2 regions of the Mesorhizobium sp. ANAO-SY3R2 genome follow, and region 1 is predicted to be linked to the other one. Evidence: predicted binding sites of a transcription regulator. Region 1 holds the regulator's gene; the other holds the start of a gene.

What was found. The regulator LexA, encoded in region 1, represses DNA repair genes until DNA is damaged. The targets are predictions, from matches to a motif close to TGTTCNNNNTGTGTTCNG.
Region 2: the regulator LexA is predicted to act here: its motif matches at 6,972-6,989, upstream of ABSY17_RS04845 (helicase-related protein).

The regions. Positions count from the first base shown of each region.
Region 1 is NZ_CP159955.1:1,615,415-1,627,581, reverse strand. Features, by position in the region: gene ABSY17_RS12615 (peptidyl-prolyl cis-trans isomerase) at 1-649, shown strand, start outside; gene trpD (anthranilate phosphoribosyltransferase) at 646-1,656, shown strand; gene trpC (indole-3-glycerol phosphate synthase TrpC) at 1,661-2,473, shown strand; gene moaC (cyclic pyranopterin monophosphate synthase MoaC) at 2,475-2,957, shown strand; gene glp (gephyrin-like molybdotransferase Glp) at 2,960-4,165, shown strand; gene lexA (transcriptional repressor LexA) at 4,272-4,988, shown strand; gene ABSY17_RS12585 (ComEC/Rec2 family competence protein) at 4,982-7,222, opposite strand; gene gltX (glutamate--tRNA ligase) at 7,567-8,991, shown strand; gene gltA (citrate synthase) at 9,175-10,464, shown strand; gene lpxB (lipid-A-disaccharide synthase) at 10,514-11,677, opposite strand; gene ABSY17_RS12565 (LpxI family protein) at 11,674-12,167, opposite strand, start outside.
Region 2 is NZ_CP159955.1:26,417-38,583, forward strand. Features, by position in the region: gene ABSY17_RS04810 (response regulator) at 1-1,027, opposite strand, end outside; gene ABSY17_RS04815 (polyprenyl synthetase family protein) at 1,147-2,094, opposite strand; gene mtgA (monofunctional biosynthetic peptidoglycan transglycosylase) at 2,151-2,900, shown strand; gene rpmF (50S ribosomal protein L32) at 3,058-3,240, shown strand; gene phaR (polyhydroxyalkanoate synthesis repressor PhaR) at 3,522-4,127, opposite strand; gene ABSY17_RS04835 (acetyl-CoA C-acetyltransferase) at 4,421-5,605, shown strand; gene ABSY17_RS04840 (beta-ketoacyl-ACP reductase) at 5,704-6,429, shown strand; gene ABSY17_RS04845 (helicase-related protein) at 7,106-10,333, shown strand; gene ABSY17_RS04850 (RNA-binding S4 domain-containing protein) at 10,339-10,722, shown strand; gene fdxA (ferredoxin FdxA) at 10,869-11,207, shown strand; gene ABSY17_RS04860 (CarD family transcriptional regulator) at 11,563-12,147, shown strand.

The DNA of each region.
Region 1 (12,167 bases):
CGACCGCGCTGGCCAGCGCCCCGACGGCACCATCGTCAACACGTTGCCGGACTCGCAGAACCTGATCCAGGCTGCCTTCGAAGCCGAAGCCGGTATCGAGAACCAGCCCATCAATGTCGGCACCAACGGCTTTGTCTTCTACGAAGTGGATGGCATCACGCCAGCGCGCGACCGCACGCTCGATGAAGTCCATGACAAGGTCGTCGCCGACTGGACCGCAGCAGAGACGGCAAAGCGCCTCAAGGACAAGGCCGCAGAACTCGAGAAGCGCCTCAAGGACGGCAATGACCTCGACGCCATTGCTGCCGAGTTGAAGCTCGAGAAGCAGACCAAGCGCGGACTGAAGCGCGAAGCCGACGATGCCGATTTCGGTCGTGCGGGAGCACAGGCCATGTTCGCGATGGGCCAGGGCGGCACCGGCGTCATCCCCTCGCCCACCGGCGACGCGCAGATCCTGTTCAAGGTCGCCGAGGTATTCGAACCAGCCGGCGCGGACGCGAGCGCCGTGCCCGAGGATGCCCGGAAGTCGTTTGCCTCGGGCATTTCGGACGACCTGCTCGACCAACTGGTCGCACAGTTGCAGACGCAATATGGCGCCACGATAAACCAGGGCGCGATCACCCGCGCGCTTGAGGCAGGCATCAGATGAGCGCACTGAAGCCGCATATCGCCAAGGTCGCGACGGGCGCGCCGCTCACCTTCGAAGAGGCGCGCGAGGCTTTCGACATCATCATGTCTGGCGAAGCCACGCCCGGCCAGATCGGCGGCTTCCTGATGGCGCTGCGCGTGCGCGGCGAAACCGTCAGCGAGCTTTCAGGCGCCGTCGCCACCATGCGCGACAAGATGCTGCGCGTCGAGGCGCCTGACGATGCCATCGACATCGTCGGCACCGGCGGCGACGGCACCCACAGCGTCAACATCTCTACCGCCTCGGCTTTTGTCATCGCCGGCGCCGGCGTGACGGTTGCCAAGCATGGCAACCGCAGCCTGTCCTCGCTGACAGGCGCCGCTGACGTGCTCACTGCGCTCGGCGTCAACATCGACCTGTCGCCCGAGGCCATCAGCCGCTGCATCCACGAAGCCGGCGTAGGTTTCATGTTCGCGCCGGCGCATCACCCGGCAATGAAGCATGTCGGCGCGACGCGCGTCGAACTTGGCACCCGCACTATCTTCAACCTGATCGGCCCGCTGTCCAATCCAGCCGGTGTGACACGCCAACTGATCGGCGTCTTTGCGCCTGAATGGGTCGAGCCCGTCGCCGAAACGCTAAAGAAACTGGGCGCGCGGAGCCTTTGGGTCGTCCACGGCGACGGCTTTGACGAGATCACCACCACCGGCGAGACCAAGATTGCGGCTGTTGCCAACGGCAGCATCAGCAGTTTCGTGCTGACCCCCGAGCAGGTCGGCCTTGCCCGCCACACGCGCGAGGAATTGCGCGGCGGCGATTCGGCATACAACGCCGCCGCATTGCGCAGCCTGCTGGAGGGGGCCGAGGGCGCCTACCGCGACACGGTACTGATGAATGCAGGTGCTGCTCTCGTGGTGGCCGAAAAGGTCGGGAACATCGGCGAAGGCATCAAGCTCGCCGTGGAATCGATCGACAATGGTCATGCCCTTGCCGCGCTCGACCGCCTGGTCAGCGTCTCGAACGGATAGCACCATGGCCGACATCCTGCGCCACATCGAATCCTACAAGCGCGACGAGATCGCCGCCGCCAAGGCTCGCGTGCCTGTTGGAGAACTTCTGGCGCGTGCGCGCGACGTGGCCAAGCCGCGCGGCTTTCTCGCAGCACTCGAGGCCAAGCGTCGCGAGGGACGTTTCGGCCTGATCGCCGAGATCAAGAAGGCGAGCCCGTCCAAGGGCCTGATCCGGCCCGATTTCGATCCGCCGTCACTAGCCCAGGCTTATGCGGAAGGCGGCGCTGCCTGCTTGTCGGTGCTGACCGATACGCCATCCTTCCAGGGTGCACCGGAGTTCCTTACCGCGGCGCGCAACGCCTGCGCCCTGCCCGCCTTGCGCAAGGATTTCATGTTCGAGCCCTATCAGGTGCACGAGGCGCGCGCCTGGGGAGCGGATGCCATCCTCGTCATCATGGCGAGCGTCAGCGACGACGACGCCAGGCGGCTCGAGGACGCGGCCTTCGAACACGGCATGGATGCGCTGATCGAAGTCCATGACGAGGCCGAGACCGAGCGCGCCCTGAAGCTCCAGTCGCGCCTGCTCGGCATCAACAACCGCAACCTGCGCACCTTCGAGGTCAGCCTCGAAACCTCGGAGCGGCTCGCGCCCATGATTCCGACCGATCGACTGCTCGTCGGCGAAAGCGGCATCTTCACCCATGCCGACTGCCTGCGCCTGGAAAAATCCGGCATCGGCAGCTTCCTCGTCGGCGAAAGCCTGATGCGTCAGGCCGATGTCGCCACTGCGACGCGCGCGCTGCTCGAAGGCGCGCCGATTGCCGAGCGTGCCTGAAATGGCCAACACCCTCACCCATATCAGTGCTGCGGGTGAAGCCAACATGGTCGACGTCGGCGACAAGGCCGAGACGACGCGCACGGCAATTGCCGAGGGCCTCGTCGTCATGCAGCCGGAAACCCTGGCGCTGATCCTGTCGGGCAACGCCAAGAAGGGCGACGTGCTGGGCACCGCCCGGCTTGCCGGCATCATGGCCGCCAAGCGCACGCACGAACTGGTGCCATTGTGCCACCCTATCCTTCTGACCAAGGTTTCGGTCGAAATCGAGCCCGACGAGAGTTTGCCAGGACTGCGCGTGACGGCATTGGCCCGCGTGACCGGCAAGACCGGCGTAGAGATGGAGGCACTCACCGCCGCCTCTGTTGCCTGCCTCACCATTTACGACATGGCCAAGGCCGCAGATCGCGGCATGGTGATTTCCGGCATCCGGCTGATCGAAAAGAGCGGCGGCAAGTCGGGCGACTACAGGGCGGCCGGGTAGAGATGGCACTGCTGCCGGTAGCCGAGGCCCTGGAACGGTTGCTCGAAGGAGCCGAACCCGGCGGCTCGGAAACGGTCAACCTCAGCGAAGCCTTCGACCGCGTGCTGGCGGTACCGTTGCATGCACTGCGCACGCAGCCGCCCTTCGACGCCTCGGCGATGGATGGCTACGCGGTTCGCGCCGACGACATCGCATCCCTTCCGGCACGGCTTTCAGTCATCGGGACTGCACCGGCCGGCCGGCAATTCACCGGCACTGTGGCGCAAGGCCAGACGGTGCGCATCTTCACCGGCGCGCCGGTTCCTGATGGTGCGGATACGGTCGTCATCCAGGAAAATGTACGCGATCTCGGCCAAGGCTTGGTCGATGTGCTGGAGCCGACCGCCCCAGGCCGTAACATCCGCGCCAAGGGCCTGGACTTCAAGCAGGGCGACCTCATCCTCAATGCCGGACGGCTGCTCGACCCGGCCGCCCTGTCGCTCATCGCTGCCGCCAACCACGCGCAAGTCGAGGTCACCAGCGCCCCGCTGGTCGCCATCATAGCGACGGGCGACGAGCTTTTGCCGCCCGGGAGCAACCCCGGTCCCGATCAGATCATCGCCTCCAACGCCTATGGGGTCGCCGCGATCGCGCGGTCGGTCGGAGCGCGCGTACTCGACCTTGGAATCGCCGCGGACCGCAAGGATGCCATCGCAGCCCTCGTCGCCAAGGCGCTGGAGGCGCGGCCGGACGTCATCGTAACCCTTGGCGGCGCGTCAGTCGGCGACCACGACCTGGTCCATGAAGTGCTCTCCGGCCTTGGCATGGAGCTGGATTTCTGGAAGATCGCCATGCGCCCCGGCAAGCCGCTGATGTTCGGTCGCCTCGGCGACACGCGTTGCATCGGCCTGCCCGGCAACCCGGTCGCCAGCCTGATCTGCTCGCATATCTTCCTCAAGCCGCTGCTGGCACAACTCGCAGGCCGGAGCTATGCACCCGATATCAGGCAGGCTGTTCTGGACCGACCGATGAGCGCCAACGATCAGCGCCGGGATTATGTCCGGGCGACAGCCCGCGATACCCCGGACGGCTTGGTCGCGACGCCATTCGCGGTGCAGGATTCGTCGATGCTGCGGACGCTCGCCGACGCCAATTGCGTCATCATCCGCGAACCTTTCGTACCGGCGGCCGAACCTGGCAGTGCCTGCAGCGTACTGATGCTGCGCTGAACATAGCGCCTCGCCCTTCACCAAATATAAACAGTTGCAGAACACAACTGGAACATATAGCGTTTGTTCCGGGTTTGTTTTTCTTTCGATTCCCTCGGGGGTGGCCATGCTGACGCGCAAACAACACGAGCTTCTGCTGTTCATCCATGAGCGGCTTAAAGAGACGGGCATCCCTCCGTCCTTCGACGAGATGAAGGAGGCGCTCGACCTCGCCTCCAAGTCGGGCATCCATCGGCTGATCACCGCGCTCGAAGAACGCGGCTTCATCAGGCGCCTGCCCAACCGGGCGCGCGCGCTCGAAGTATTGCGCCTGCCCGATTCGATCGCACCCGGCCTCAACGCGGCGCGCAAGTTCTCGCCCAGCGTCATTGAAGGCAGCCTTGGCCGCAAGCCCGAGCCGTCGCGCTCGCTTTCAGCCGGAAACGACGACGATGCGGGTTCGGCAGTGGCAATCCCGGTGATGGGGCGTATCGCGGCCGGCGTGCCGATCGACGCCATCCAGCACAAGACGCACTCGATCTCGGTGCCGCCGGACATGATCATGGGCGGCGAGCACTACGCGCTCGAGGTCAAGGGCGACTCGATGATCGAGGCCGGCATCTTCGACGGCGACACGGTCATCATCCGCAATGCGAACACCGCAAATCCCGGCGAAATCATCGTGGCGCTTGTCGACGACGAGGAAGCCACACTCAAGCGCTTCCGGCGCAAGGGCGCTTCGATTGCACTCGAGGCCGCAAACCCGGCTTATGAGACCCGCATCTTCGGGCCTGACAGGGTCAAGGTTCAGGGCAAGCTGGTCGGGCTGATCCGCCGCTATTGATTGACAGCCGCTTGCGTAGGCAGCAGAGCCTGGTTTGCGGAAGCCAGCTTGCGCCTTCCTGGGTCTTCGCGCTGATAGGGAGGCAAGCCTCTTGCCTCTCGGGAGAACTGGCGTTGCACATGCCATGGGCGGTAGGGCTCGTTCACGGCATGGAGGATCTCAAGCTTCGGGTTCCGGCCTGTCGAGGCCTGCTGCACGAATATCGCGGCACTCCCGAGCCGCGCCAATTGGCGGGTGGTTATGATTTCGGCATCCGAACCAGGACAAACATCCCTTGCCGTGGCGTCGGCCACAACGACAAGGGCGGCCTCGGCACAAGCACGCCTCGCTGAGGCCACGTTTTCCGCGTGAGCGATCCGGATGCGTGGCGCAAGTTCTGACAGGCACAGGCCGTGTCCACAGACAAAGGCCGGGTCGGTTTTGGACAGGTTGTTGCTGCCCGGATCGGTGCGCCGGGGCCCCACCACATCTTCCGATCCCAGGACTCGCTTCCAGTTGTCGAGTGTGAACTGGCTCGGCCGTGGGCGGTTGACAGCCAGTTGCCCGGTGCCTGTCCTCACCCCAATCAGCCGACCGTCCTCTGAGACCAGCACATCGGGTGTCGTGGCAAAGGGCAGCGTGAGGACCACCAGAAATGCGAACGGCAGGGCGGCAGCGCGCAAAAAGGTCGTGGCCGCCGATGCGGCGACGAGCGCTATTGTTGCGAAAACAACCGACAAGGTCGAGACCACCCCCACGGCATCGATGGGCGAGCGCTCGGAAAACCATTGGGCGGTTGCGATCATCGCCTGCAACCCGAAACCCATGACGTCGAGGAAAATGCCGTCCAGCCCAAGCGGCATTAAGATTCCGACGCCCACCGCAAAGGGCATGACCAAGGTGGAAACGATCGGCATGACCGCCAGATTGGCGAAAAGGCTGAGCGGCGAGACGCGTTGGAAATGCCATGCGCCGAAGACGCTGGTGGCGAGCCCGGCGATCAGCGAGGTGGCGACAAGGCCAACGGCTGCGGCGGCCAGCCAGCGCCAGATTTTGGCCGGCACCGACCTTTGCACGAGCGGCTGCGCCCGCCCCTCGCGCCAGTCCGACCACCAGGCATAGGCTGCCACGAGCGCTGCGGTTGCGGCAAACGACATCTGGAAACTCGGCCCGACCACCTCATGCGGCGAGACCAATATGACCACGATGGCCGAGACCGCGAGATTGCGCATGGTCAGCGCCGCCCGGTCGAACAGGACGGCCGTCAGCATGACGGCCAGCATGATGAAGCTGCGCTGGGCTGCTACCTCTGCGCCCGAGATGAAGAGATAGCCGCCAGTCGCGGCCAACGCTGCGCCTGCCGCGTATTTCTTTACCGGGCGGCGCGACGTGAAACCGGGAAAGGCTGCGAAGCCCAGCCGCATCAGCAACATGACCGTGCCGGCGACCATTGCCATGTGCAGCCCCGAAATCGAGATGATGTGGTAGAGCCCGGTGCGTCGCAGCGCTTCGTTGATGTCCTCGGGGATGCCGCCGCGCACGCCGACGACCAATGCCGCGGCGATCTCGCCCTCGGCGCCACCGATCCGACCGCGAATGCGCTCGGCAATCCGGTTGCGCGTATTTTCAACCCAAACCAAGGCTCGACTTGCGGCCGATGCTGCTTGCGAGGATGGGGCAAGCGTCGGCCCCTTCATGAAAAAGCCGCTGGCGCCAATGCCATCAAAATAGCTTTCGAAGGAAAAGTCGTAGCTGCCCGGCCGCACCGGACCGGATGGCGGCATCAGCCGGACGTAACCGGTCACAGTCGAACCTACGAGCACGCCCTCGGGAACCTTGCGCGCGGTGAGGCGCACCCGCTCGGGCGCGTAGCGCAGCTTGGGCCGCTTGGTCGAGGAGACATCGATGGTCAGGCGGGTGCGTCCAGTGCCTAGATGGTCGATCTCGACGACGCGACCGCTGAGCGTGGTCGACACCTCTGCGCCGAGCATCATCGTCGCCTTGCGGGAGGTCTCGAGCTTGGCCACGCTGACACCGATCAGGAAGATGGCGATAGCGGCGAACACATAGTGGGCAAGCCGATGCGACCGCGCGAAAAGGGCAAGCAAAACCGCAAGCGCGGAAGCTGCTACCAGCGGCGGCGGGCTCGGTTCGGTCGGCAGGTTGAAATAGACCAGTGCGCCGATTGCCAAGAGCACTGGAACAAACAAAAAGGCAGCGCCACGGTCGAGTTCGGTTTCGAATGCGCTGGTCAAGCGCGACAGCGTGAGCTGCCGTATGGCGGAATTCGACGCCCCCCGCAGCCACGTCAGCAATTCGGCAGACGGCTTTTGAAGCGGCTGTGCCTCCTCAAGCCTTGGAACTACATATGGACCTGACTGAAAATACCCGATGGGTGTAGGCGCAGAAAACCGTTCTGCCGCCAGCAAGTCGCGCTCGCTGGCCTCGATCACCGGATTTTCACCGGCTTGCCCCTCCCGCACGCGCTTGCCCATCGGGCCTGCCCCTTGCGCCCCTGACCTTCTATGCTACATCAACGCCACCGAAACGCCATGCGCCGCCGGTCTTCCGACCGGGCGACGCCATGCCTCCCGTGGAAATAGCTATGTCCGTCGTCACCCGCTTCGCCCCATCACCAACCGGCTACCTGCACATCGGTGGCGCGCGCACCGCGCTGTTCAACTGGCTCTATTCCCACCACACCGGCGGCAAGATGCTGCTGCGCATCGAAGACACCGACCGCGAGCGTTCGACCGATGCGGCGACGGCTGCCATCCTCGAAGGGCTCACCTGGCTTGGCCTGACCTGGGAAGGCGAGCCGATCTCGCAGTTCGAGCGCGCGCCACGCCACCGCGAGGTCGCGGAAGAACTCGTGCGGCTGGGCAAGGCCTACTACTGCTATGCCTCGCAGGAAGAACTGACCGAGATGCGCGAGAAGGCCCGCGCCGAAGGCCGGCCGCCCCGCTACGACGGCCGCTGGCGTGACCGCGATCCGTCCGAGGCGCCGGCAGGCGTCAAGCCGGTGATCCGCATCAAGGCACCGACGGAAGGCGAGACTTTGGTGCGCGACCGGGTGCAGGGCGACGTTCGTTTCCCCAACAAGGATCTCGACGATTTCATCATCCTGCGTTCGGATGGCGTGCCGACTTACATGCATGCGGTCGTCGTCGACGACCATGACATGGGCGTCACCCACATCATCCGCGGCGACGATCACCTGACCAATGCCGCGCGCCAGACGATCATCTATGTCGCCATGGGCTGGGACGTGCCTGTGATGGCCCATATTCCGCTGATCCATGGTGCCGACGGCGCCAAGCTGTCCAAACGTCACGGCGCGCTCGGTGTCGATGCCTATCGCGCCATGGGCTATCTGCCCGAAGCCCTGCTCAACTATCTTGCCCGCCTTGGCTGGAGCCACGGCGACGACGAGGTGATGAGCATCGAGGACATGATCCGCTGGTTCGAGATCGAGGACGTCAACAAGGGCGCTGCCCGCTTCGACTTCGCCAAGCTCGAGGCGCTGAACGGCGTCCACATGCGCCAGATGGATGACCAGAAGCTGTTCGACATCTTTGTCGCGACCCTGCCCTATCTGCCTGAAGGCGATGCGATCCTCGGCAAGCTCGACGACAAGCTCAAGGCGCAGCTGCTGGCGGCAATGCCGGGCCTCAAGGAACGCGCCAAGACGCTGGTCGAACTGGCCGACGGCGCGGCCTTCCTTTTTGCGGAGCGCCCGCTTCCCCTGGACGAGAAGGCAGCAGGCCTCCTGGCCGGGCCGGCCAAGGACGTACTCAAGGGCGCGCATGCGGCGCTCGCCGGTGTCGACTCAGCCTGGAGCGCTGCCTCGGCGGAAGCTGCGATCCGCGAGTTCGCCGGCCGCGAAAACCTCAAGCTCGGCGCCGTCGCACAGCCCCTGCGGGCCGCTCTGACGGGCAAAAGCACGTCACCCGGCGTGTTCGACGTGCTTGCCGTTCTGGGTCGGGACGAAAGTCTCGCCCGCATTTCCGATCAAATCGATTAGGTCAGCAATGCTTTCCTAATTTTGCATTGAATTCAGGCTTTTGCGGTGCAACATTGTGGCAACAGGCCAATTTGGAAGCAGCGGGGGAAGCTGGAAAGCGGGTTCGAGCGTTCCGGGCCAATCTGGTTGCCTTGTTAAGAATATTGCGCCGCCCTGCGGCAACTCAGGACTAAGGAGTATGCGATGACTGATTCAACCGCCAAACTGGACTTCCGCGGCCAGACCCACGAGTTCAAGGTCCGAAGCGGAACGGTCGGGCCGGATGTGATCGATATCGCATCGCTCTATGCCACCACCGGCGCCTTCACTTACGATCCGGGCTTCACCTCGACCGCCAGCTGTGAGTCGGAGATCACCTTCATCGACGGCGATGCCGGAGTGCTGCTGCACCGCGGCTATCCGATCGATCAGCTAGCCGAGCATGGCGACTTCCTCGAGGTCTGCTACCTGCTGCTCTACGGCGAACTGCCGACCAAGGCGCAGAAGGACGACTTCGACTATCGCGTGACGCGCCACACCATGGTGCATGAGCAGATGTCGCGCTTCTTCACCGGCTTCCGCCGCGACGCGCACCCGATGGCCGTGATGTGCGGCGTGGTCGGCGCCCTGTCGGCCTTCTACCACGACTCGACCGACATCTCCGATCCGCATCAGCGCATGGTGGCTTCCATCCGCCTGATCGCCAAGATGCCGACGATCGCGGCCATGGCCTACAAGTACCACATCGGCCAGCCCTTCGTTTACCCGAAGAACGAGCTGAACTTCGCCGCCAACTTCCTGCACATGTGCTTTGCCGTGCCGTGCGAGGAGTACAAGGTCAATCCGGTGCTCGCCCGCGCCATGGAGCGCATCTTCATCCTGCACGCCGACCACGAGCAGAACGCCTCGACCTCGACAGTGCGTCTTGCCGGCTCCTCGGGCGCCAATCCGTTCGCCTGCATCGCGGCCGGCATCGCCTGCCTGTGGGGCCCGGCGCATGGCGGCGCCAACGAAGCGGCACTCAACATGCTGGGCGAAATCGGTCACGTCGACCGCATTCCCGAGTTCGTTGCCCGTGCCAAGGACAAGAACGATCCGTTCCGCCTGATGGGCTTCGGTCACCGCGTCTACAAGAACTACGATCCGCGCGCCAAGATCATGCAGAAGACCACGCATGAAGTGCTCGGTGAGCTCGGCATCAAGGACGATCCGATGCTCGACGTAGCGATGGAACTCGAGCGCATCGCGCTGACCGACGAGTACTTCATCGAAAAGAAGCTCTACCCGAACATCGATTTCTATTCGGGCATCACGCTGAAGGCGCTGGGCTTCCCCACCACCATGTTCACGGTGCTGTTCGCGCTCGCCCGCACGGTCGGCTGGATTGCCCAGTGGAAGGAGATGATCGAGGATCCGCGCCAGAAGATCGGCCGTCCGCGCCAGCTCTACACGGGTGCTACCGAGCGCGACTACGTGCCTATCGCCAAGCGCTGAGCGCAGCGACAAACCTGACGAAAACGCCCGCCAAATCGGCGGGCGTTTTTCATTTAAGGATATGTTTGAGGACTGCTTCGGCGGCGATCTCGCCGGAGGGACGGCCGGTGGCCATTAGCCGCCGCACCTCGGCAAAGCCGTGCTTTTGCCAACGCCGCTGGTCGGTGTCGTCGAACAGTACTTCGACATAGCGCGCCATCCATTGCGGCCGCACATACTGGTTGTAGTGCTCTGGCACGACGGGCCGGTCGGCAATCAGGTTGGGCAACGAGGCGCTCCAGACCGTGATCAGCCCCTGCGCCATGCGCATGAAGGGGTCGAGCTTGTAGTTCGACATCATCGGCACGCCGGCAAGCGCCAGTTCGAGTGATACCGTTCCCGATGCGATCAGGGCCGCATCGGCCTCGCCGAAGGCCTGCCATTTGTGCTGGCTGTCCAGAATGATCTCGGGCTTTTGCGGCCAGTGGGCAACGGCAGCTTCAACCAGCTTGGCGACATGCGGCACCGTCGGCAGCAACAGCCGCAACCGATGCCCCCTTGCCCTGAGGATCGAAACGGTCTCACCGAAGGGCTCGATCAGGCCACGTACTTCGCTTCTGCGCGACCCAGGAAGCAGCAGCAGGGTCTTTTCGCGATCCGCGGAGAAGCTGCGGTCGCGTTCCTGCATGGCCGCGGCGAGCGCTACGCCTGGATCGCTTGAAAGCCTGTGACCGACGAATGTGCCATATGGACCACCAAGGCGTGCCAGTTCGGACGGCTCGAACGGCAGGATGCAAAGCACCTCGTCGACATGCGGCTTCATTGCCTTGGCGCGGCCCGGCCGCCAGGCCCAGACACTCGGACATATATAGTGGACGATGGGGATGCCGGGCGCCAGCGCCCTGACCTTCTTCGCCACGCGTAGCGAAAAATCGGGGCTGTCGATGGTAACCAGGCAATCGGGCTTTTCAGCCGCGACAAAGCGTGCGGTCTCGCTAATCCGCCGCATCAGGCGCGGCAGGTCGCGGATGATCGCCGACAGCCCCATCAGCGCGATCTCGCCGGCGTCGAACAGCGGCGAAAGACCAAGCTCTTGCAGATGGCGGCCACCGGTGCCGACGAGTTTGACCTCACGCCCGCTCAGGCGCTGCAGCGCACGCACCAGGTCGGCCCCCAGAAGATCGCCCGACTCCTCGCCGGCGACGATGGCGATCTTGAGCGGCCGCTCGTTCATTCCTCCCCCTCCTCGCCGGTAAGCCCGACGACGAAAAGACCTAGCCGGTCGGCCCGGGCAACCATCTCGCCGAAATCGAGAACCAGCGAGCGCCCGGCCTCGACCCCGATGCCAACCAATCCGGCGGCATGGGCAGCGTCGATGGTGGCGGGGCCGATCGTCGGCAAATCGGCACGCAATTCCTGGTTGGGCTTGGCGCTCTTGACCAGAACGCCGCGCTTGCGACCGGCGATGCGGCCATTGTCCCGCAGGTCGCGCACGCGTTCCAGGAGAAGGTCCGTACCCTCGATGCCTTCAAGGGCTATGGCGCGGCCGCCAATGGCGACCGCTGCCTGGCCGATATCCAGCGCACCGATAGCGCGGGCGGCCTTCAGGCCGGCATTGAGGTCGGCCCAATCGGACTTCATGGGCGCGTGGGCCCCCATCCGACCGACCGTGGCCAGAAGGTCGGGGACGATCTGGTGCGCTCCCAGAACCTTGATGCCATTGT
Region 2 (12,167 bases), 1.6 Mb from region 1:
CATGGGTCGGCAGGCGGGGGTCGATGCGGACGATCAGCTCGAGGTTCTTTTCTGCGACGCGGGCCGAGATCAGGGTTGCGACGTCCTCCACCGCCTCGCCGAGATGGAATGGCGCGGGGTCGAGCGTCAGCTGTCCGGCATTGATCTTCGAGAAGTCGAGCACGTCGTTGATGATGGTCAGAAGCGCGTTGCCCGATTTGACGATGACGTCGGTGAAGGTTCTTTGGCGCGGCGTGAGGTCGGTGCGTGCCAGAAGCTCGGCCATGCCCAGCACGCCGTTCATCGGGGTGCGAATCTCATGGCTCATATTGGCGAGAAATTCCGACTTGGCGCGGTCTGCGGCCTCAGCCCTGGAAAGTGACTCGGCGGTTTCGGCGAAGGCGCGGCGGATGGCGCTTTCCATCGGTCGGAACACCCAGAAGGCGACGGCACCGATCACCAGCATCAGCAGTGCGCTGGCGGTCATCAGCAACCTGTCGCTGCTCAACTCGGCGACACGGCGTTCGTCTTCCATCGCGCCGCGGGCGCGCACCAGCATCGGCTGGGCGAACAGGTCGTTCTGGTTGCGGATCTCGCGATAGCTCCACTCGTCGGGGCTCTGCGCCGTCGCCAGCGCGCCGAGATTGCGCGCCATGTCGCGTGCCGACCAGAACAGGTCGCCATTGACCGATGCGCTGTCGATTTCGCTTAGAGACTTGGCCGCGAGATGCGGGCGGATGGCGTCGATCGCAGCCGTTATCCCTTCGATGCCGGCTTCGAGGCGGGCGGCGTGATTGCGCGCCGCCATGGCGAGCGCCTCTTTCGTGTCCGGCCGCCAGGCGGTGGGCGTTGTCTCGGCGAAGTTGGCAGCGTTGCGCAGGTCGCGAGTGAAGGACAGGAGGTCGCCGGCGATGGCGTCGACGCTGCGGCGATAGGCGTTGCCCTGGCTGAAGGCAATCACGACGGCGGTGGAGGCGAGCCCGAAGATCAGCAGACCCGACAGGTATCTGATCCGAATCGAACGGATGAATGACGAGTGCTCTGGCATGCGCAACCCCAAACACATACGCACAACTTTATGGGGCAGGAATAGACACTATTAATATTAAGAGATTCTCACCCGCGCGAGGTGCTCGCGCAGGCAACACCCTAGGATAGTGCTTGGGATCAGCTGTTGCGGCTGGCGACGAAGCTTGCTGCGGCCTTGAGCATGATTGCCCGTTCGCCGAACGGCTCGAGCAATTCATGCGCTTGCGTCACCAGTCCGTCCAGCTGCGCTCGTGCCCATTCGGGGCCGTGCAGAGACACCAGCGTCGCCTTGCCGGCAGCGTCGTCCTTGCCGGTGGCCTTGCCCATGGTCTTGGCGTCGGCGGTGAGGTCGAGCAGATCGTCGGCGAGCTGGAAGGCGAGCCCGATCGCCGAGCCGAATTCGGCCAGCCTGTCGCGGTCGGCGGCAGGGGCGTCGGCGATGATCGCGCCGGCTTCGCAGGCAAAGCGGATCAGCGCGCCGGTCTTCATCGCCTGCAGCCGGATGATGCCGGCTTCGTCGGGCTTGTTGCGCTCGGCGTCGAGGTCGAGCGCCTGGCCGCCGACCATGCCGCCCGGACCGGCTGCGCGGGCGAGCGCCAGCACCAGGGCGGCCCGGCGTTCGGCCGGCAGCGGCGTCGCTTCGTCGGCGATGAGGTCGAAGGCATAGGTCAGAAGTCCGTCGCCGGCCAGGATTGCCGTTGCCTCGTCGAAGGCCTTGTGAACCGTTGGCTGGCCGCGGCGCATGTCGTCGTCGTCCATCGCCGGCAGGTCGTCATGGATGAGCGAATAGCAGTGCACGCATTCGAGCGCGGTCGCGATACGCAGCGCCGCCTCGCCGTCGCCGTCGAAAAGGGCCGCACTTTCCAGAACCAGGAAGGGCCTGAGCCGCTTGCCGCCGTTGAGCGCGCCATGGCGCATCGCCGCCATCAGATGCGCGGGCCGCACAATCTCGCTGGGCAGGACGCGCTCGTCGAGCAGAAGCCGCAATTGCGCTTCAACCGCGTCAGCGCGCAGCCCGAGTGCGGTTTCGAACATGATATCGCTGTCGATCGTCATGGCGGCGAGCGGTAGCCGACAGTCAGTCATTGCGCAAGAAGCCAAGCGCCTTTATGCCGAATGGCTGACAGGCAAGGGCAGGCGGGTTGGCAGAACCGATCATAGAGCCGGAAACCGAAAGGCTGGAGATGGGAGCAAGGCGCGGGTTCTCCTCGCGTGCGAGCCTGCCTCGCTGGGTGCGGCTGGGGGCGCTTGCCGCCGCACTCATGGCTGCGCTGCCGATCGTGCTCACCATCCTCTACCTGCCGCCCTTCGTCCGCCCGATCTCGACGCTGATGATCAAGGACCTCGTCACGCTGCAGGGCTATGACCGGCAATGGGTGCCGCTCGACGATATCGCGCCCGTGCTGGCCCATTCGGTCATCATGTCGGAGGACGGCCAGTTCTGTTTCCATAGGGGTGTCGATCTCGGCGAGTTGAAGGGCGTCATCAACGACGCGCTCGACGGCGAGTCGACCCGCGGTGCGTCGACCATTCCGATGCAGACGGTGAAGAACCTCTACCTCTGGAACGGCCGCTCCTTCCTCCGCAAGGCCGCCGAGCTGCCGCTGGCGATCTATTTCGATGCGCTGATGTCCAAGCGCCGGATCATGGAGATCTATCTCAACATCGCCGAATGGGGCCCCAACATCTATGGCATCGAGGCCGCCTCGCAGCATTATTTCGGCAAGCCGGCGAGCAAGCTGACCCGGCGCCAGGCCGCACTGCTTGCGGTGACCCTGCCCAATCCGCTCGCGCGCAACCCGGCCAAGCCTGGCCCCGGACTCAAGCGGCTGGCTTCCGTCATCGAGCGCCGTGCGGGCAAGGCCGGCGCCTATGTGCAGTGCCTCGATTAGCCGGGCACGCGCCTTGGCCGAAAAAAGAGTCGGTTCGGGCTGGTCAAGCTCGGTTTCGACGTGTATAGGCTCGCCAACTTATCTTAGTATCCGGCCTTGGAAACGGCCCTTTCACGAGGGCGGACAGGGTCACTTGACCGATTAGTGGAGTGTATCCATGGCTGTTCCAAAACGAAAAACCTCCCCCTCCAAGCGCGGTATGCGCCGTTCGGCCGATGCGCTGAAGGCCCCGACCTACGTCGAGGACAAGAACTCCGGCGAAATGCGCCGTCCGCATCACATCGACCTGAAGACCGGCATGTATCGCGGTCGCCAGGTGCTGACGCCCAAGGAAAGCTGAGACAGCTTTTTTTGGACGGGCCTATTTGGAAAGGACCGGCTTGGCCGGTCCTTTCTTTTTGTGCGTTTGACTATTGTCAGCCAGTAAGGCTGCCGGATCGATCTGGCGTGATCTGATGGGCTTGATCTACGAGCCAGCCCCGGCCGGGGGCCCGCTGCCTCCGGCGGCTCCCCGGCGTTCGCGCCCTTCGAACGGGGCCCGGCCCTTCGCTGTCGCTCCGGGCGTTCGGCACTCAAAAAGCCAAGCAGTTGGCTTTTTGTCGGCCTTAGGCCGACCGTGCCTCACCCCATCGAATCGATCTTGCGCTGCATTGCGGCGATCTGTTCCTTGAGTTCCCTGAGATCGTCCGCCTTCTCGGGCGCGGCTTCCTTCTTCGCCGGTTCGGCGGAAGCGCCGTTGCCATTGGGCATCGGGAAGGGGGTGAACATGCGCATCGCGTTCTGGAACATTTCCATGTTGCGGCGCGTCTGCTCCTCCAGCGCCTTCATCGGCGTGGCGCCCTTCATCATATCCATCGGCGTCTTGCCGAAGGCCGAGTTCATCTGCTCACGGAAGCGTTCCTGCTCCTTGGCGAAGGCAATCATCGACTGCTCGAGGAAGCTCGGCACGACCATCTGCATCTGGTCGCCATAGAAGGAAATCAGCTGCCGCAGGAACGGGATCGGCAGCATGTTCTGCCCGTCCTTGTTCTCCAGCTCGAAAATGATCTGCGTCAGCACGGGATGCGTGATGTCCTCACCCGTCTTGGCGTCCTGGACGGTGAACTCCTCGCCCTTCTTGACCATTTCGGCCAAGTCCTCGAGCGTCACATATGTACTCGTGCCGGTGTTGTAGAGACGCCGGTTGGCATATTTCTTGATCACGACCGGCTCATTCTTTGCAGGCATCAGTATCCTCCCCCGGAAGACCGGAATGCCGTGTAAGCAGCCGGTAACATTGCCCTCGGCAGCAGGATAAGCGCAAAGCAAGCGCAAATCCAAGCGATTTGTGCAGTGCAAGAAGCAATCGCCGCGCAGCGCCGGCAAAAAATGCTGCGCAGCATTGCTGCAGCGCAAGCGCAGCATGAGCCGTCAGCCGATTTTCCGGTTTGACTCGGGTCCTGGAACGGGCAAGAAAAGTGGTGGATACGAACACCCTCGACACAACAAGCCACCTCGTTTCACCACTTCTGGAGAGAAACATGTCCTCCTCTTCCTCCATCGTCGTCGTCAGCGCGGCCCGCACGGCGGTCGGCTCTTTCAACGGCGCCTTCGCCAACACGCCGGCCCACGAACTCGGAGCCGTGGCAATCAAGGAAGCGCTGGCCCGTGCCGGCGTCGATCCCAAGGAGGTCGATGAAGTCATCCTTGGCCAGATCCTGACCGCCGGTCAGGGCCAGAATCCCGCGCGCCAGGCCGCGATGGCTGCCGGCATCCCGCAGGAAGCGACCTCATGGGGCCTCAACCAGCTTTGCGGCTCGGGCCTGCGCACCATCGCCATCGGCATGCAGCAGATCGCCACGGGCGATGCCAGGATCATCGTCGCCGGCGGCCAGGAATCGATGTCGATGGCGCCGCACTGCCAGCATCTGCGCGGTGGCGTGAAGATGGGCGACTTCAAGATGCTCGACACCATGATCAAGGACGGACTGACCGACGCCTTCTACGGCTACCACATGGGCACTACCGCCGAGAACGTCGCCCGCCAGTGGCAGCTCACCCGCGACGAGCAGGACCAGTTCGCGGTCGCCTCGCAGAACAAGGCCGAGGCGGCCCAGAAGGCCGGCAAGTTCAAGGACGAGATCGTCCCCGTCACCATCAAGGGCCGCAAGGGCGACACCATCGTCGACCAGGACGAATATATCCGCCACGGCACGACGCTGGACGCCGTTGCCAAGCTGAAGCCGGCCTTCGACAAGGAAGGCACGGTCACGGCCGGCAACGCATCCGGCATCAATGATGGCGCTGCCGCCGTTGTGCTGATGAGCGAAGCCGAGGCTGTGCGCCGCGGCCTCACCCCGCTCGTCCGCGTCGTTTCCTGGGCAACCGCCGGCGTCGATCCGCAGATCATGGGCACCGGCCCGATCCCGGCTTCGCGCAAGGCGCTCGAAAAGGCCGGCTGGTCGGTCGGCGATCTCGACCTTGTCGAGGCCAACGAGGCCTTCGCTGCCCAGGCTTGCGCGGTCAACAAGGACATGGGCTGGGATCCGTCGATCGTCAACGTCAATGGCGGGGCGATTGCCATCGGCCACCCGGTCGGCGCGTCGGGCGCCCGCATCTTCAACACGCTGGTCTACGAAATGCGGCGACGCAGCGCGAAGAAGGGGCTCGCCACCCTATGCATCGGCGGCGGCATGGGCGTCGCGATGTGTGTCGAAGCGATGTAGAGCAAAAACAACAAAGGGCGGCCAAGGTGCCGCCCTTTTTGTCTTCATAAGCCTGTCACCAGAGCGGGCGAAATACCAAGCAAGAGAAGGGGAAACACATGAGCAAGGTTGCACTCGTCACTGGCGGTTCGCGCGGCATCGGTGCTGCGATTTCGATCGCCCTGAAAAACGCCGGTTACTCCGTTGCTGCCAACTATGCCGGCAACGACGAGGCCGCGCAGAAGTTCAAGGCGGAGACGGGCATCCCCGTCTACAAATGGTCGGTCGCCGACTATGATGCCTGCGAGGCCGGCATCAGGCAGGTTGAGGCGGATCTCGGCCCGGTCTCGGTGCTGGTCAACAATGCCGGCATCACGCGCGATGCGATGTTCCACAAGATGACGCGCGAGCAGTGGCGGGAGGTCATCGACACCAATCTGCACGGCGTCTTCAACATGACCCATCCGCTGTGGAGCGGCATGCGCGACCGCAAGTTCGGCCGCGTCATCACCATCTCCTCGATCAACGGCCAGAAGGGCCAGGCCGGCCAGGCCAACTATTCGGCCTCCAAGGCCGGCGACATCGGCTTCACCAAGGCCCTGGCCCAGGAGGGCGCGCGCGCCGGCATTACCGTCAACGTTATCTGCCCCGGCTATATCGCCACGGACATGGTCATGGCGGTGCCGGAGAAGGTGCGCGAGGGAATCATCGCCCAGATCCCGGTCGGCCGCCTTGGCGAGCCGGAGGAGATCGCGCGCTGCGTGGTGTTCCTGGCGTCCGAGGGGTCGGGCTTCATCACCGGTGCCACGCTCACCGCCAATGGCGGGCAGTATATAGCGGGCTAGCCATCAATGTCGGATCGGTGAACAGGAAGCGGCGCCGCGAGGCGCCGTTTCCTTGTTGCAAATGCGGTTCCTGAATGAACTGCGATCGCCAAAGCGCCCGTTGAGCGAAGTGTGTGCCGGCCTGGCACGTAAAGGTTAACACCTTGGTCTGGCGTCGTGCCGCGCTTCAGGCAGGTCGTGTGCCAAAATCGGTGTCGGTGGGCGCTGGGGCACAATATCTAGCAGTGAACAAAACGGGAAATCTGGCGGATCAGTGATTCGTCGCCGATTCGTTCCGCATTTGGTTCAAGTCTTAATCAAATGCGCCAGGTAGGCGGTCTCGCCATTAATGCGGCGATAGGAAAAATCAACAAATTCATAATTTTGCGCCGAGCTCATTGGTCGGTCGCCGCGGCTGGCCCGCAAAGGTTAACAGCATGGTGCCCGAACGCGCGGCCGGTCACTTTAGTGATTCTGCATGTGGTGCCGCTTGCCACTGGAATGTCCATATGTTGCGGTGAACAAAACCTGAATCACCGGGAGTCAGTGATTCGTCGCTGATTCGTTCCAGACTCGTTCCAACTCTTAATTCGGAACATTCTGCTTTCGCTTTGGCGCACAAGTCCCTATGTGTCCAGTCGGCGCTGCAAGCGCCACAACGCTGGGCTTGTCCTGGCGCTGAGGGCGGTTCCTTGAAATGAATGTGCATCCCAAGCAGAACGACCCGCTGATCCTGACAGGACGCGATGTCACGGCCGTACTGGGGCCGACCAACACAGGCAAGACCCATCTCGCCATCGAGCGCATGATTGCGCATGAAAGCGGCGTCATCGGCCTGCCGCTCCGGCTGCTCGCCCGCGAAGTCTACGGCCGGCTGTGCGAAAAGGTCGGTGCGCACAAGGTGGCGCTCGTCACTGGTGAGGAAAAGATCGTGCCGGCCGGTGCGCGGTATTCGGTCTGTACGGTCGAAGCCATGCCGCGCCAGACCGATGCGGCCTTTGTCGCCATCGACGAGGTCCAGCTCGCAGGCGATCTCGAGCGCGGCCATATCTTCACCGACCGCATTCTCAATCTGCGCGGCCGGCAGGAAACGCTGCTGCTGGGGGCCGCCACCATGCGCGGCATCCTCGAAAAGCTGCTCAAGGGCATCTCGGTCGTCACCCGGCCGCGCTTGTCGCATCTCGCCTATGCCGGTTCCAAGAAGCTGACGCGGCTGCCGCGCCGCTCGGCCATCGTCGCGTTCTCCGCCGACGAGGTCTATGGCATTGCCGAGCTGATCCGGCGCCAGCAGGGCGGTGCTGCCGTGGTGCTGGGGGCACTCAGCCCGCGCACTCGCAATGCCCAGGTGGCGCTCTACCAGTCCGGCGATGTCGACTACCTGATCGCCACCGACGCCATCGGCATGGGCCTGAACCTCGACGTCGATCATGTCGCCTTCGCCCAGAACCGCAAATTCGACGGCTACCAGTATCGCCAGCTCACCGCCGCCGAGCTTGGCCAGATCGCCGGGCGCGCCGGCCGCCATTTGCGTGACGGTACCTTCGGCGTCACCGGCCGGGTCGATCCGCTGGACGAGGAACTGGTCGAACGGATCGAGGCGCATGAATTCGATCCGGTGAAGGTGCTGCAGTGGCGCACCGCCCAGTTCGACTTCGCCAGCATCGATGCGCTCAAGCGCTCCATCGACACGGTGGCACCCGTCGAGGGGCTGACCCGCGCCTTGCCGGCGGTCGATGCCCAGGCGCTCGAGCATCTTTCGCGCGACCCCGAGATCCGCTCGCTCGCCACAAATCGCGAGCGCGTCGCGCTTCTCTGGGAAGCCTGTGCGCTGCCCGACTACCGCAAGATCGCTCCGGCGCAACACGCCGATCTCATCGCCTCGATCTATGACGATCTTGCCCGACGCGGCCATGTCGACGAGAACTATATGGCCGAACAGGTCCGTCGGGCCGATTCCACCGAGGGCGATATCGACACGCTTTCGCATCGGATCGCCCAGATCCGGACCTGGACTTTTGTCTCCAATCGCCCTGGATGGCTGGCCGATCCGGCACACTGGCAGGAAAAAACACGCGACATCGAGGACAGATTGTCAGATGCGCTGCATGAGCGGTTGACGAAACGCTTTGTAGACCGCAGGACTTCCGTCCTCATGCGCCGCCTTAGAGAAAATACTATGCTTGAAGCCGAAATCAGCCCGTCCGGAACCGTCCTCGTCGAGGGCCACCATGTCGGCGAACTGCAAGGGTTCCGTTTTACCGCCGACCAGAGTGCGGGCGGCGAGGACGCCAAGGCAGTGCGCACGGCTGCCCAGAAGGCGCTTGCCACCGAGTTCGACAATCGCGCCGAGCGCTTTTCGGCAGCGCCGAATGGCGACATCGCGCTTGGCTCTGACGGCGTCCTGCGCTGGATCGGCGCGCCGATCGGTACGCTGGTCGAAGGCGAGGATGCGCTCAAGCCGCGCGTCGTGCTGCTGGCCGACGAACAGCTGACCGGACCGGCGCGCGACAAGGTCGCCGCCCGCGCCGACCGTTTCGTCAATTTCCAGATCGAGCTTTTGCTCAAGCCGCTGGTCGATCTCAAGTCGGCCGAGCAGCTTTCGGGCATCGGTCGCGGCATCGCTTTCCAGCTGGTCGAGAATTTCGGCCTGATCAATCGCCGCGACATCGCCGAAGAGGTGAAGTCGCTCGACCAGGAGGGCCGGGCGGCGCTGCGCCGGCTCGGCGTGCGTTTCGGCGCCTACCATGTCTTCGTGCCGGCGCTGATCAAGCCGGCTCCGGCCGGGCTGGTGACGCTGCTGTGGGCGCTCAAGAACGATGGCAAGGACAAGCCGGGCTTTGGCGACGTGGTCCACGCGCTCGCCGCTGGCCGCACCTCGGTGGTCATCGACCAGAGCTTCGACAAGACTTTCTACAAGCTTGCCGGCTTCCGCAATCTCGGCCGGCGCGCCGTGCGTGTCGACATTCTCGAGCGCCTGGCAGACCTGATCCGTCCGGCGCTGTCTTGGAAGCAGGGCACTGGCGCTCGTCCTGACGGTGCCTATGACGGTAGCGCGTTCATCGTCACCCCGCAGATGATGTCGATCCTCGGTGCCACCGGCGACGACATGGAGGAAATCCTCAAGGGGCTCGGCTATCGCGCCGAACCCAAGCCCGCTGCCGAGGTCAAGGAAAAGCTCGAGTCGATCGATGCGGCCGCGCGTGAGGCTGCAGAGCGTGCCGCGGCCGCCAAGGTGGCAGCGACCGAGGCTGTCGCAACCGGCGAAGCCGCCGAGGTTGCGGCGGAGCCTGTCGTCGAAACCAGCGAAACCGTGGAGCAGGCAGTAGCCGACGTTGCCGAGCAGGTGCCTGTTGCCGAGCAGCCGTCTGAGCCCGCTGCCGAGCACGCAGTGGCCATTGCCGAGCCTGCGCCTGAAAGCGTTGTATCTGAGGCCGCGCCGGAGGCAGCTATCGCCGCCGAAGCCCCCGCAGCCGAAGCGGCGCCGGTTGAAGCCGCTGCGGCAGAACAGGCCGAAGAGCCCAAGCCGATCCTGATCTGGCGCCAGGGGCGCTTCGAGCAGCGCCCGCGCCACCGCAACGACAACCGTCCGCGCGGCGGCCAGCGCGACCAGCGCAATGCTCCTGCAGCCCGTCAGGGCGAGGGCAACCGCGGCGAGCGTGAACGCGGCGAGGGCCGGGAGCGCCCGCGCTTCGACCGCAAACCTGGCGGCAAGCCGCAGGGCGAGGGTGGACGTCCCGAGAATCGTGGCCGTGGCGAGCGGCCCGGCGGCGAAAAGCATGGGGGCGACAAGCACGGGAACGACAGGGGCGGCTTCAAGGGCAAGCCGTCGTTCCAGCAGAAGCCGCGCGAGGAACGGCCGGTGCGAATCGATCCGGATTCGCCCTTCGCCAAGCTCGCCGCGCTTCGCGACCAGCTCAAGAAGTAGCTGCCTTGGCGGGCGAGGGAAGACAGCGCATCGACAAGTGGCTGTTCTTCTCGCGCGCGGTCAAATCGCGTTCGCTCGGCGCCAAGCTGGTGCAGAGCGGCGGCGTCAGGCTGAGCGGCCGAAAGCTCGACCAGGCCTCCGATGTCGTCAAGACCGGCGATGTGCTGACGATCACGCTCGACCGGCGCATCCTCGTCTACAAGGTCTTGTTTCCGGGCGAGCGGCGTGGCCCGGCCGAAGAGGCGCGGTTGCTCTACGAGGATCTGTCGCCGGCGCCGACGCCGAAGGGTGAGGCGCCGCCCGATGCCAGGCCGCCGCTGCGCGAAGCGGGCAGCGGGCGTCCGACAAAAAAGGAACGACGCGCCACCGACCGTTTGCGCGGCGACTGAGGCAGCGCCTAAGTTCGATGCCGGAAAGTTGAGAATTGCGTTTCGCCAATGGCGCATTGCGCGGAAAAGCCGCCCTTGCAACAGCCTGGCAAAGGGTCTACCTCACCGACATCGATTGAACTACGGGAAGTCCCGGAGCCTGCCGCATGACCTACGTCGTCACCGACAATTGCATCAAGTGCAAGTACACCGACTGTGTCGAGGTCTGTCCCGTCGACTGCTTCTACGAAGGCGAGAACATGCTCGTCATCCATCCCGACGAATGCATCGATTGCGGTGTTTGCGAGCCCGAATGTCCGGCTGACGCGATCAAGCCCGACACCGAGCCGGGCCTGGACAAATGGCTTCAGATCAACACCGAATACGCGAGCAAGTGGCCGAACCTGACGACCAAGAAACCCGAGTTGCCCGAGGCCAAGGAATTCGACGGCGTCGCGGACAAGTTCGAAAAGTACTTCTCAGAAGCGCCCGGCGAGGGTAACTGAGGGCGGCGCGCCCACGAGCGCCGAATGTCTGGTTTTTACGCTATCGCTGTCCCTTGACGCGGTAGCGGCCGCGCATATGCAGCAAAACCTTGATTCTTCCGACTTTTTGTGTTAGGGCTTAGTCAACATGCCGATGACACAACGTCGATCTATGGCTCGAAGCCTAAATCACTGAAAGGTGACAACCTCAATCTGGACCAGAGCAATCTGGGGCCAGCGGCCGCTGCGTTCGCGGCTTGCAGCTCCAGGCTCTCCGATTGGGGGTCGATTGTCGTGCGGTACAAGGTCGCGATTGCGGCCACCCTCGTTCAGCCGGCCTCGGCGGGCCGGTGTTATTAGAAGGAGTTCAGGGCGTATGGCAACTACCATCCCGCAGAAGAAATCCGCAGCGCGTCATGGTTTCAAGACCGGTGAGTTCATCGTCTATCCGGCGCATGGCGTCGGCCAGATCGTGTCCATCGACGAGCAGGAAGTGGCGGGACACAAGCTCGAGCTGTTCGTGATCGATTTCCAGAAGGACAAGATGCGGCTCAAGGTGCCGGTCGCCAAGGCGACCTCCATCGGCATGCGCAAGCTTTCCGAGACGGACTATGTCGAGCGCGCGCTGAAGGTCGTTCAGGGCCGCGCCCGCGTCAAGCGCACCATGTGGTCGCGCCGCGCGCAGGAATATGATGCAAAGATCAATTCCGGCGATCTGATCTCGATCTCGGAAGTCGTGCGCGATCTCTACCGTGCCGACAACCAGCCGGAGCAGTCCTATTCCGAGCGCCAGCTTTATGAAGCTGCGCTCGATCGCATGGCGCGCGAGTTGGCGGCCGTCAACCGCTTGTCGGAAACCGAGGCCGTGCATCTCATCGAGGCCAACCTCAACAAGGGTCCGAAGCGCGGCGCCAAGGCCGACAACGAGGAAGCGGACGCCGACCAGGAAGAAGCTGCCTGATCGGTCTTCCACCGAGACTG